4 regions of the Rhizobium sp. NZLR11 genome follow, and region 1 is predicted to be linked to each of the others. Evidence: riboswitches for the same ligand, from Rfam matches in the RefSeq annotation. Region 1 holds a riboswitch; each other region holds the start of a gene.

Region 1 (3,203 bases):
GCACTTTGCTCCAGCGCGGCTTGACGACATCGGCTGTGTTGAAGGCCTCGCCGCTGAACCTGCAAGTGATGAGCGCCAGGCTGCGCCGCACCATGTCGGCATCGACCGCGGAAATGATTTCATTAGCCGCAACGGCCTCCCGCGGCATCTCACGCATCTCAAGCAATACCGCCTTGGCCGCCGCGAGATAAGCATGAGCACATTCGTTGAACGGGCTCTCCTCGTCGCTCACGCTGCCCGGCATCCGCCCCCAGAGACAATAGGAATATTGGATTTCGGCATAGTTCAGAACGCGCCGGAACAGCTCGTTTGTATCAGTCGCGCGTGACGCCAACCCGATAATTTCGCCGCGGTAGTCTGAAATCACCGCCATCTCGCCATGCGAGATTTCCGGGATATCGAGGCCGGTATCGCTGCCGCCGACGCTGCGGCTATGGGCAAGCGCGTTTTCGCCAACCGCACAAAACCAAGCGGCGGCGGCAAACGCCGTCGACAGAATCGATATGGTTTTGCTGCTTTTCATACTCGCTCGAAAAACTTGAGGGCGCCGGCAAGGCGGCGCCCCTCGATGCGTTCAGTGAAATGCCGGTGCCGGTCGAGCCCGCTGCCCGCCCTTCACGGCAAGCAGCTTTTCCGCCAGCGCTCCGAAGCCAAGACCGAGCGTTGCCCAGAGGATCACCTGCATGCCGAGCGAGGTCGTGCGGAAACGCCAGAGCACCATCGCCGAGAACTTCTCCGGCACTTCGTTGATCGACGGCAGCAAATAGAGCACCAGGCCCATGAAGAGGAGATAGGTGATGCCGGCGATGATCGCCCCGTTCCACAGACCGAAACGCTCGGAAAGGCGCCGCGACAGCGCCACCGCGGCAATCAAAGCAGCGATCGAGACGACGATCATCAGGAAGAACAGCTCGGTCCTGACGCCGATCGTATCGGGATTGCCGACCGCCGGCGGATTGGCCGGATACTTGATGCCGGGAACGACGACGATCGCCACGAAGGCGGCAAGGGCGATGACCGCCGAGGTGCCGCGTGCCGAAAGCCTGCTGATGCGGCCGTGCACGAAAGCGAAAGCGAGCGCGAAAAGCCCGCCGACGGCAATGCTGTACGCCATGACGCCGGTGAAGAGGCCAAGACCGGCCTGCGTGGCACGGCTGACGATCTCAGGTTCGGCAGCTTCGCCCGCCGCCTGGGCGCTCGCCTCCTCGAAGGCGATCGCCGCATCGACCAGCGGCTCGCCGAAGATATGCGCGAAAGCAAAAACCAGAATGCCAGCGATCAGCCCCGCGAGCATGCCGCGAAGTAGAAGATTTCCGACCATGTCAGGATCCCCCTTAGTGGCAGGGAAAGCCGAGGAGATGACGGCCGTCATGCACGAATTCGTGCACATACATGCCGTTGAACAGCGCCATCGCGCCTTCCTCGGTGCCGACGAAATAGATGGCGATCAGCATCAACAGGCCGCCGAAGATCGCCCAAGGCAGGATTTCTCCTACCGGGATTGGCGCCGGTGCCGCGACGGGCGCAAAAGTGGTGTCAGACATGTATTCCTCCGGGAATGACGCGTTCAGTCGAAAGAGTGCTTATGCGGCAGGGTCTGACTTCCAGCGCGAAGAACCTTCGACACGCTGGTCACAGCGGCGCGACCGTGCCGGATTTACACCGGCTTCCAAACCCGCAACAGCACGGTTATATCTGCAGGCCGAAGAGCCTGTCAACGAAACTTCATGAAGCGGAGAAGGGCTGTTCCCACCGCTATCCGGAGATCGCAACGACCGTGAATACGCGTCTTATCTGGATCTGCCACGGCGCGACGGCAGCGAGCCGCAAGGCCCTGTTCCCGCTCGATGAACCGCTGGACAACAAGGCCGCGGAAGAAGCGGCCAGGATGACCACCCTGCCCCGCGCCGATCGTATTGTCACCAGCCCGGCTTTGCGCGCCCGCCAGACGGCCGAAGCCCTCGGCCTCGACGCCCGGATAGATCAGGCGCTTCGCGACTGCGATCACAGGCGCTGGGCCGGCAGGTCGATCGCAGCGATCGAGGCAGAAGAGCCGGAGAACCTCATGGCCTGGATGTGCGATCCTGAAGCGGCTCCGCACGGGGGCGAGAGCCTTGTTGATCTCAGAACACGTGTCGGCGGTTGGATGGACAATGAATCCGCTCTCGGAGGCCATGTGATCGCCGTCAGCCACGCGGCCGTCATCCGAGCGGCGATCGCGTACGTACTTCAGGCGCCGCTCTCCTCCTTCTGGCTCGTCGACGTCGAGCCGCTTGGCATTGTTCGCATGACCAGCAATGGACGGCGCTGGTCTCTGCGATTCCAGCATTAGCGATCCCTCATTTTATCCAGCCTTACACAAGCAAATCGCGTCATCTCTATTGAACCCGGTTCTACCGGGACTACTTCCTTGTCCCAAGGAGATGGAAGACATGACATATGACTGGAGTGGGGAGCGCACGCGGCGCCTGCGTTTGGTGCGTGTCGCCACAATTGCGGTTCTGGTCGGTCTCATCGTCAGCGTACCGCTGCTGATCGTTACCGCCTGAAGCACGAAAAGGGCGAGCGGTGCCACGGCACGCTCGCCTTCGTTCTTTCCCCCGCCTGCCGGTCTGCAACCACGACGACGATCGCGCTCAGCGTTTTACCCGGTTCCGCGAAAGCGCCCTCAGTCCCTCCACGGCACAGCCATAGGCTGCCCCTCTGATAATTCGCCTTCTGGTTTCAACGAACATTTCAGACTTTCATGATTACTTCGGCGCGGGTGGAGTCGGAGAAGACCATATGCCGGTGTTTTTCCAAAGCAAGGCCGGAAGGCAATGCGTGTCGATTGTCGGGCTTGGGATAACCCTCTGGCTCCTCGGCGCGCTGTTGCAGCTTGACGACAGCCTTGTCTTCTTCATGACCGGTTTCGGCGAATACGGCGCCGACAAGCTCGTTCTGGCGCTCGGTATCGCCGGCGCCATGAGCTTCATCTATTCGGTGCTGCGCATCGCCGACCTGCGCAAGGAAACCGAACTGCGCGCCGCCGCTCAGGCGAAGGCCGATTGGACCGCCACCCACGACCATCTGACCAAACTGCCGAACCGCTACGCCTTCGAGCGCAAGATTCTCTCACGGCCAGTCAAGGACGACGAGTACGAGGTCGAAGAGTGGAGCCGCAACGTCACCATCTTCTCCGTCGATCTCGACGGCTTCAAGAA
Region 2 (3,203 bases), on a different contig from region 1:
TTTTGTCGCCGCCCGCTGCCCGCGAACGCGGCGCACTCGGTGCTGAACAGGAGGCACGCATCACTGACCTGAACGACGAGGGCAAGAGCGTCTCGGTGCTGCTCGTCAACAATGTTGCGGCCGGGCTGATCGCCATGCGCGACGAACCGCGCGAGGACGCGCAGGCCGGGCTTGCCACGCTTAAATCGGCCGGCGTCAAGGCGATGATGCTGACAGGCGACAACAAGCGGACGGCGGCGGCCGTTGCCGGCATGCTCGGCATCGACTGGCGCGGCGAGATGATGCCTGAGGACAAGCAGCGGGTCGTCGTCGAATTGAAGCGCGAGGGCTTCGTCGTCGCCAAGGTCGGCGACGGCATCAACGACGCGCCGGCGCTGGCCGCAGCCGATATCGGCATTGCCATGGGCGGCGGCACCGACGTGGCGCTGGAGACCGCGGATGCCGCCGTGCTGCACGGGCGCGTCGGCGACGTGGCAAGGATGATCGAATTGTCCAAACGCACGATGCGCAATATCCTGCAGAATATTACCATCGCGCTCGGCCTGAAAGCGGTGTTCCTGGTGACGACGATTGCCGGCATCACCGGCCTCTGGCCGGCGATCCTCGCCGATACCGGCGCCACCGTGCTGGTGACGATCAACGCGCTGCGATTGCTTCGAGCGAAGATGTAAACATCCGATAACGTCCTTGCGGCGCTGGTCACCGTAGACCGCTGACAACGGACGCCAACCCCTCTTTCGTCATGCTCGGGCTTGTCCCGGGCATCTGCCTCCGGTCGATAGGCAGTAGATCCGCGGCACAAGGCCGAGGATGAGGCGGAGAGGGAGGTTTGTCATCAAACTGAGAGCGGCCATAGACCGGCTCTCTTCGTTCGAGCCTTGTCCACCGCCTGTTTTCCTTAAGCTTTCGTTATCCCTGTTTTTCACAGGAATGCAGTGATTTCAAACCTGCCGTAACGCAATGCACAAACCATCCATTGACGCGAATTTGGATTCGCGTACCATATCTAGTGTTCGAGGTTCCTTCGATTCGTGAGAATCGCAGGCTAAGACGGGAATACGGTGCGTTGCGCCATTATGGCGCGGCTATGCCGGAGCTGCCCCCGCAACTGTAAGCGGCGAGCAACTGTCCGATTTCAGGCCACTGGAGCATAATGCTCCGGGAAGGCTGGGCAGGATGCTTTGACCCGTGAGCCAGGAGACCTGCCTCGAACAAAACGTCCACGGGCGGGGAGTCCGGAAGGTCGCGTTGCATGGCTGCGGATGATATCCGCGTCGCGTTTCGCAAGGCCGCTCGATCCTCCGCATGAGCCACTTCGGGGTGAAGTCATGTCAGTATCTCAGTTCAGGCCGCAACCCGCGCTAAGCAGAGGGCGGATCACGCCCGGCGGCTGAACAGGCCGCATCGTTCAAACCATCAGAGAATGTTTCGACGGATATCGCGAGATTTCCGATCGATGCCCTGCGTCCCAATCGCGTCGTCACGAGGAATATCATGACCATTACCGTCTACAGCAAACCGGCCTGCGTCCAATGTACCGCCACTTACCGCGCCCTCGACCGCCTGGGCGTCGCTTATGACATCGTCGATATCTCCGAGGATGCCGAAGCGCTCGATCGCGTCCGCAGCCTTGGCTACATGCAGGCGCCCGTCGTCATCGCCGGCGAGCAGCATTGGGCCGGCTTCCGTCCCGACATGATCAGCGCGCTCTCCTGATCGAGGCCGAACGATGGGGCTGATCGTCTATTATTCCAGCCGGTCCGAGAATACCCATCGGTTCGTCGCCAAGCTTGGAATGTGCGCGGCGCGCATTCCAACAGGTGCCGCAGACGCATTCCGTATCCGTGAACCCTTTGTGCTTGTTGTGCCGACCTACAGTGGCGACGGGGGCAAGGGGGCCGTTCCCAAGCAGGTTATCCGTTTCCTCAACGATGCGGAGAGCCGAGGACACATCCGCGGCGTGATCGCCGCGGGCAACAGCAATTTCGGCGAGACATATGGGCTCGCCGGCGACGTGATCTCACAGAAATGCCAAGTGCCGTACCTCTATAGGTTCGAGCTGCTGGGCACCGAAGCGGATGTCGCCAACGTTAAACACGGAATGGAACGATTTTGGACACGGGAACAACTCTGACGCGGGATGCGGGCGCAAAACCGCATAACACTTTTGCTCATCCCGCCGGCGAACGCCCTTTGAAAGCGGCGGAAGCGCTCGACTACCACGCGCTGAACGCGATGTTGAACCTCTATGACGACGAGGGGAGGATCCAGCTCGACAAGGACCGCATGGCGGCGAAGCAGTATTTTTTGCAGCATGTGAACCAGAACACGGTGTTCTTTCACAATCTCCGGGAAAAGCTCGATTACCTCGTGACCGAGGGTTATTATGAGCAGGAGGTTCTCGACCAGTATTCCTTCAATTTCGTGCGTGACCTGTTCGACCAGGCCTATGCCAAGAAGTTCCGCTTTCCGACCTTCCTCGGCGCCTTCAAATATTACACCAGCTATACGCTGAAGACCTTCGACGGAAAGCGTTATCTCGAACGCTACGAAGATCGTATCTGCATGGTGGCGCTGGCCTTGGCGCGTGGGCACGAGGCACTTGCCCGCGACGTGGTCGAGGAGATCATTTCCGGCCGTTTCCAGCCGGCGACGCCGACCTTCCTTAATGCCGGCAAGAAACAGCGCGGCGAGCTCGTCTCCTGCTTCCTGCTGCGCGTCGAGGACAATATGGAATCGATCGGCCGGTCGATCAATTCGGCGCTGCAGCTGTCGAAGCGCGGCGGCGGCGTGGCGCTGTCCTTGACGAACATCCGCGAGGCCGGCGCGCCGATCAAACAGATCGAAAACCAGTCGTCGGGCATCATTCCGGTGATGAAGCTGCTCGAAGACAGCTTCTCCTATGCCAATCAACTGGGCGCGCGCCAGGGCGCGGGCGCGGTCTATCTCAACGCCCATCACCCCGATATCATGCGTTTTCTCGACACCAAGCGCGAAAATGCCGACGAGAAGATCCGCATCAAGACGCTGTCGCTCGGCGTCGTCGTGCCTGACATCACCTTCGAACTCGCGAGGAATAACGAGGACATGTACCTGTTCTCGCCCTATGACGTCGAGCGCGTCTATGGCGTGCCCTTCACCGAGATTTCGGTGACGGAAAACTACCGGGAGATGGTGGCAGACGCCCGCATCGCCAAGAAGAA
Region 3 (3,203 bases), on a different contig from region 1:
CGTTGGAAATCAGGTTCTGCACGGCAACGATGATGCTGTCGGTCAAGGACAGGCGGCCGCCATGCAGCGCATTGGCCTCGATCGGGTCAACCATCGGTTTCTTGCGCCGTTTCGCCAGTACGAACAGCAACAGGCCGAGCAGGACGCCACCGATGACGGGGGCAGTGAGAAGCAGCAGCTTGTCGTCGATCACCGACGAGCTCAGCCGCTCGCTGTCGTCGATGCCGAAGACCATCTGATGCAGTTGATTGGAGACGTAGCTCATGCCGGTGACGGCGAGACCCGAGGTGATGCCGACGACGGCACCCGCCAGCGACAGGCCGACCTCACTGCGGCGGGTCAGCGCCCGCAGCCGCCCCGGGTCGAAGAAAACACGCAGCGCTCGGAACCGGCGCCGATCCAATTTCATAAGCATGGCAAGACAACTAGGCAGGAAGAGGCCCGGTCAAGGGCGATGGCGCAGTCCGCTTGCAGTGCAATTGTGGCGAAAAGCCGGCGCCCTGGATAAATATTTGTGACGTAAGTATCTGATAAATGACGATGTTTTAGGTAGGGTAAGTCGTGTTGCTGGCGTTGCCTCGCCTGTCTAGCCACTGCCGGCCGTCGAGGGCGGTTGACTTCACCCCTGAGCTTGCCTAACCATCCCTCAACGGATGGTCACCTGACCATCCTCGGATATAACGGATGGTTCCGGATCGGTGTTACGCCTTCCGGATGAAAAGGGAATGTGACGGGGCGGACCCAAGCCGGGCGCCTTCATCACAGCCGACCCCGCGACTGTAGAGCGGTCAGGGTCTTCCATCCGGCATCGAGCCCTTCCGGCCGGCGGCTTGCAATAATGCAAGCGGGCGGGACGGGCGACATGCCGGAAAAGCCACTGGACATGCATGATGATCAACCGGGGTCGGACGCCTCTTAAGTCTACGAATCGTCCACCTTTTCATCGATGCAGCCGGGAAGGCGAGGCAGATCCGCTGGCACGATCAGGGCGACCGGTTTCCGGTCTGCCCCGATCGCGGCCGATAACCGCGAGCCAGGAGACCTGCCATCCCGTGCCGGGCGAGAAGCCCAACCCTGGGCAAGAGGCCCGCTGCCAGCACGGAGGTTGTCTTGGCTGAACGATTGAATTCGGCGCGGCCTTGTGCGGCGCGATCGAGTGGGTGGGGTGCGGCATCCCACCAAAGGGGCGTCTGCGCATGACGACCGCTCCCTCCAACACCGTCTTCATCCTCGGCGGCGCCCGTTCGGGGAAATCCCGCTTCGCCGAGTCCCTTGTCATTTCGATCGGCCTCGACCGCCATTATCTCGCGACCGGCCGCGCCTGGGATGAGGAAATGCAGGCGCGCATTGCCCAACATAGAGCCGATCGCGGCCCGTCCTGGACGACGCATGAAGAGCCGCTCGATCTCGTCGGCAAGCTTGACGCTATCGACCGCGAGGGCGGCGTCGTGCTCATCGATTGCCTGACACTCTGGGTCACCAATCTGATGATGGATGAGCGCGATATGGCGGCGGAATTTGCCGCGCTCACCGATTTTCTGCCGCAGGCGAAGGCGCAGCTCGTTTTCGTTTCCAATGAGGTCGGCCTCGGCATCGTGCCGGATAATCGCATGGCGCGGGAATTCCGCGATCATGCCGGCCGGCTGCACCAATCAATTGCGGCCAAGGCCGCCGAAGTCTATTTCATCGCGGCAGGCCTGCCGTTGAAAATGAAGGGTTAAGTTCATGAACCAGCAGAAAATTCCCGCAACCGTCATTACCGGCTTTCTCGGCGCCGGCAAGACGACGATGATCCGCAACCTGCTCACCAATGCCGGCGGCAAAAAGATCGCGCTCATCATCAACGAGTTCGGCGATCTCGGCGTCGATGGCGAGGTGCTGAAGGGCTGCGGCGCTGACAATTGCACCGAGGACGATATCATCGAGCTGACCAATGGCTGCATCTGCTGCACCGTCGCCGACGATTTCATCCCGACGATGACGAAGTTGCTCGAGCGTGAACAGCGGCCCGACCATATCGTCATCGAAACCTCGGGCCTTGCCCTGCCGCAGCCGCTGGTCGCGGCCTTCAATTGGCCTGACATTCGCACCCAGGTGACGGTCGATGGCGTCATTACCGTGGTCGACAGCGCGGCTGTCGCCGCCGGCCGTTTCGCCGACGACCACGATGCCGTCGAGGCGGCGCGCGGCGCAGATGAATCGCTCGATCACGAAAGCCCGATCGAGGAGTTGTTCGAGGATCAGCTGACTTGCGCCGATCTGATCGTACTCAACAAGACCGACCTGATCGACGCTGCCGGCCTTATCAGGGTTCGCGACGAGGTCGCCTCCCGCACGGTGCGCAAGCCGGTGATGATCGAGGCGAAAAATGGCGAGGTGTCGGCCGGAATTCTGCTCGGCCTCGGCATCGGCACGGAGGACGATGTCGCCAACCGCAAATCGCATCACGAGCTGGAGCATGAGGACGGCGCGCCGCACGACCATGACGAATTCGACAGCTTCGTCGTCGAACTCGGCCCGGTCGCCGATCCCGCCGGCTTCATTGCTGGCCTGAAGACGATTATCGCCGACCATGACGTACTGCGTCTCAAGGGTTTCGTCGATGTCGCCGGCAAGCCGATGCGCCTGCAGATCCAGGCCGTCGGCAGCCGCATCGACCATTATTTCGACCGTGCCTGGGCCCCGAGCGAAACGCGCGCCACGCGCCTCGTGGTCATCGGTCTGCACGAGATGGACCAGGACGCTGTTAGGGCGGCGATCGAGGCGCTGGCGTAATCCCATGCATCTGCTTCTGGCCCAACAGGGAACGATCAGCGACTGCGAGGAGGCGATCGACCTCGGGCAGACGCCGGGCGATATCGTGTTCCTGTCGGCCGCCGACAGCGAGCTTGCCGCCATCGCAGCCGCCCATCGCGAGCATGGGGCGGCGCCTTCGCTGAGACTTGCCAGCCTGATGAGCCTCAAGCATCCGATGTCGGTCGATACCTATGTCGAACGCACGGCGCGGCATGCCAGGCTCATCATCGTGCGTGCGCTCGGCGGTGCCAGCTATTTCCACTATACGCTGGAGGCGCTGCACGCGGCAGCGTCCCGCGCCGGTGCGCTGATTGCGGTCTTGCCGGGCGATGCCCGGCCGGATGCGGGGCTCGTTCCTTTTTCCAACGTTGATCTCGACGATATGAATGCGCTCTGGGCCTATCTGA
Region 4 (3,203 bases), on a different contig from region 1:
GCAGGATCTGGACGCGGCGCACGGCAATGCCGAGCGAGGCCGCCGCATCCGTGCCGAAGGAGAAGGCGTCGAGCGCCCTGACATGGGCCATGCAGATGACGAAGCCGGCAAGCGCGATCGGCACCGAGAGATAGACATCCGGCCAGCGCACGCCGCTGAGCGACCCCAGAAGCCAGAACAGGATGCCGCGCGCCTGCTCGGCATTCGCCGATGTCGTCACTATGTAGGAGGTCAGCGCATTGAAGAGCTGCGAGCCGGCGACGCCGCAAAGGATGATGCGCTCGCCGGTTCCCCCCGCACCCGTCGCAAGGAAGCCGATCAGCAGAAAGGCGATGACCGCGCCGATGAAGGCGCCGCTCGACAGGCCGAAAACACCGTAGCCGAAGCCGAGGATCATCACGCAGACCGCTCCCGTCGAGGCGCCGGCAGAGATGCCGAGCACGTAGGGTTCGGCCAGCGGATTGCGCAGCAGCGCCTGCAGCACGGCGCCACAGAGCGAGAGCGACGCGCCGGCGCTGGCCGCAACCAGCGCCCGGCTCAGCCGATAATCCCAGACGATGCCCTGGTGGATGCGGCTGAGCTCGAAATCCGTGCCGAACAGCCGGTTCGACACCGCCTCCGCCGTGGTCGCTAGCGGGATCGCGATCTCCCCAATCGAAACAGCGAGACTGATCATCAGGCCGAGAAGCAGAAAGGCAGAAATGGTGAGCGCGCCAAGCGCCCACCATCCGTGTTGTCTGACCGACATTGCCTTCACTGCGAGAGACCGAAGGACTTGATGCCGTTCGCCAAGGTCTCGATGCCGTCGATCGTACGGATCGTCGGGTTCATCGATTGCGCGTCCATCATCACGAAGTGCTCGTTCTTGACCGCGTCAAGCTCCTTGGTCACCGGGTCGTTCTCGAGAAAATCGATCTTGACCTTCGGATCGTCGGCGGCGTAGCGGCGCCGGTCCATGGTCGCCAACACGATAACCGCCGGGTTCGCCTGAGAAATGGTTTCCCAGCCAACCAGCGGCCATTCCTCTTCGGTTGTCACGACATTCCTGGCGCCGATCGCCTTCAGGATATAGGCAGGCGCGCTGTTCTTGCCAGCGATGAAAGCATCGCCATTGACTTGCTTGCTGGAGAACCAGAAGACGATGGGCAGGTTCTTGCCCGATGCGCCTGATATCGACGCGACGGCATCCGCCTCGCGCTTCTTCAACTTGGAAATCAGCGCATCGCCGCGCTCCTTCACGTCGAAGATCTCCGAGAGCTCGGCGATCTCACGGTAGACCAGCTCCATCGTGAACAGCTCCTTGCGCACACCGTCGCCGCCATCGGTGTTGACCTTGGCGACGCAATCGGCCGGCGCGAGATAGGTATTGATCCCGAGATCCTGGAACTGCTCCCGCTTGCCGACGGAGCCCTGCGCGCCGACATGCCATTCGAACTCGGCCGCCACCAGGTCGGGCTCCCGCCCAACAACGGATTCGAAGCTCGGATCATTGTCGGCGAGACGCTTTATCTTGCTGTTAGCCTCGGCATATTGCGGCAGGACGGGACCGACCCAGACGGCCGTACCAGCAATCTTCTCGGCAAGGTCGAGCGAGAAGAGAATTTCAGTCATGCCCTGGCCGATCGAAACGATCTTCGACGGCGCCTTCTGGAACGTCACCTGCTGACCGCAATTGGTGATGGTCAAAGGATATTGGGTGGCGGCAAGGCTCGGTGCCGCAAGGCCGATCAGCCCGAAGGCAAATGTCATGGTGGCGAGAATCTGGCGCATGAAAAACCTCGATTGAAGAGAAAAAGCATGGTTATGCCGCACCCGCGGCCGAAGGCACGGTGATACGTGCGCTAACCGCAGGAGGCCCAATCGAGACGGATGCATGCCGAAATTCGGCGAAGGTTCAGAAGGTCAATCATGTCTGTTCCTTGTCCGGGCATCCCCGCCCGGTTGATTGGATCGTGATTGACGGCAGGTCTCCTGGCTTGCGGATATCCGTCGGTTCATCCGCCTTCCCGCGATATCTCGCAGTGGCAGGGCTATAAGCCCTTCAGAGATGGCCAGTCGCTGGCCACACCTGAGATGATCGACAATCCGCATACAGTTGCGGGGGCAGCCACGGTCTCGGTCCCTGCTGGGTCGTCCTTACCGTGTTCCCTATTAATCCCCTTGGAGTCATCTTCAGGGAACCGTCGCCCCCAGTTACGTCGCCTGCCCGCAAGACGTCAATGCCTATTGCGGAGGATTGGGTTCGTGCGGGTGAAAAATAGAGACGGAACGTAGGGGGCCTGTTGGCCGGTGTAATACCTGCATCCTCGCCTCCTCAGGATGAGGCTCTCTTGAGCGTTGGCGCCGCTTTCTCCCGTTCCCGCTGTCGTGAGCGCGGCATCCGCCAACGTCCCTGATGCTGATGTGCGCAGCCCGAGAGGGCGAAACCTCGAAGCACGCCGCACGCTACTTCTTGCTACAACGCATCCAGCGGTATCTTCAGATACCGCCGCCCATTTCCCTCCGGCTCCGGCAATCTGCCTCCCCGAATATTCACCTGTAGCGCGTGCAACATCAGTTTCGGCTTCGGCAGCGTGCGGTCGCGCGCCTGGCGCAGCGCCACAAAGCCGGCCTCGTCGATGCCTGATATATGCGGGTTACCGTTTTTCTGGGCGGCCACCTTGCTTTCCCAGCGCGCGTGGCGTCCGCCGGGCTGATAGTCGTGGCCGGAAAAGAGCCGGGTCTCATCGGGCAGCGACAGGATGACCTGGATCGAGTGCCAGAGGGCGCTGGCGCTGCCGCCGGGGAAATCCGTGCGCGCCGTGCCGGAATCCGGCGTAAATACGGTGTCGTGCACGAAGGCGGCATCGCCGATCAGATAGGTCACCGAAGCAAGCGTATGGCCGGGCGAAAACATCACACGGGCTTCAAGCCCACCGATCTCGAAGGTGTCGCCATCGGCAAACAGCCGGTCCCACTGCGAGCCGTCGGTTTCGAGTGCCGGCAAGTTGTAGATCTCCTTCCAGAGCACCTGGACGTCGGTGACATGGGCGCCGATCGCCGTCGGCGCGCCGGTCTTTCTCTTGAGGTAATGCGCGGCGGAGAAATGATCGGCATGCGGATGCGTGTCGAGGATCCACGCGACCGTCAGCCCCTCGCTGTCAATATGAGCGAGGATGGCGTCGGCATTCGCCGTTCCCGTCGCGCCCGACATCTCGTCGAAA

What was found. A riboswitch is a leader RNA that binds a small molecule or an ion and turns the genes downstream of it on or off. The one in region 1 is predicted to bind cobalamin.
Region 2: another riboswitch for cobalamin. It lies ahead of nrdH (glutaredoxin-like protein NrdH); the one in region 1 lies ahead of HJB83_RS10235 (CbtB domain-containing protein).
Region 3: another riboswitch for cobalamin. It lies ahead of cobU (bifunctional adenosylcobinamide kinase/adenosylcobinamide-phosphate guanylyltransferase); the one in region 1 lies ahead of HJB83_RS10235 (CbtB domain-containing protein).
Region 4: another riboswitch for cobalamin. It lies ahead of HJB83_RS30570 (ABC transporter substrate-binding protein); the one in region 1 lies ahead of HJB83_RS10235 (CbtB domain-containing protein).

Annotation. Positions count from the first base shown of each region.
Region 1 is NZ_JABDWD010000004.1:333,307-336,509, reverse strand. Features, by position in the region: gene HJB83_RS10245 (hypothetical protein) at 1-523, opposite strand, end outside; gene HJB83_RS10240 (CbtA family protein) at 575-1,321, opposite strand; gene HJB83_RS10235 (CbtB domain-containing protein) at 1,335-1,544, opposite strand; adenosylcobalamin (AdoCbl) riboswitch at 1,558-1,700, opposite strand; gene HJB83_RS10230 (histidine phosphatase family protein) at 1,778-2,332, shown strand; gene HJB83_RS10225 (bifunctional diguanylate cyclase/phosphodiesterase) at 2,785-3,203, shown strand, end outside.
Region 2 is NZ_JABDWD010000039.1:6,895-10,097, reverse strand. Features, by position in the region: gene HJB83_RS33005 (heavy metal translocating P-type ATPase) at 1-671, shown strand, start outside; cobalamin riboswitch at 1,000-1,225, shown strand; gene nrdH (glutaredoxin-like protein NrdH) at 1,495-1,716, shown strand; gene nrdI (class Ib ribonucleoside-diphosphate reductase assembly flavoprotein NrdI) at 1,730-2,134, shown strand; gene nrdE (class 1b ribonucleoside-diphosphate reductase subunit alpha) at 2,113-3,203, shown strand, end outside.
Region 3 is NZ_JABDWD010000015.1:16,057-19,259, forward strand. Features, by position in the region: gene HJB83_RS23355 (chloride channel protein) at 1-415, opposite strand, end outside; cobalamin riboswitch at 669-1,065, shown strand; gene cobU (bifunctional adenosylcobinamide kinase/adenosylcobinamide-phosphate guanylyltransferase) at 1,197-1,721, shown strand; gene cobW (cobalamin biosynthesis protein CobW) at 1,726-2,775, shown strand; gene cobN (cobaltochelatase subunit CobN) at 2,780-3,203, shown strand, end outside.
Region 4 is NZ_JABDWD010000028.1:26,977-30,179, forward strand. Features, by position in the region: gene HJB83_RS30565 (iron ABC transporter permease) at 1-748, opposite strand, end outside; gene HJB83_RS30570 (ABC transporter substrate-binding protein) at 754-1,770, opposite strand; cobalamin riboswitch at 1,944-2,200, opposite strand; gene blh (bifunctional sulfur transferase/dioxygenase Blh) at 2,456-3,203, opposite strand, start outside.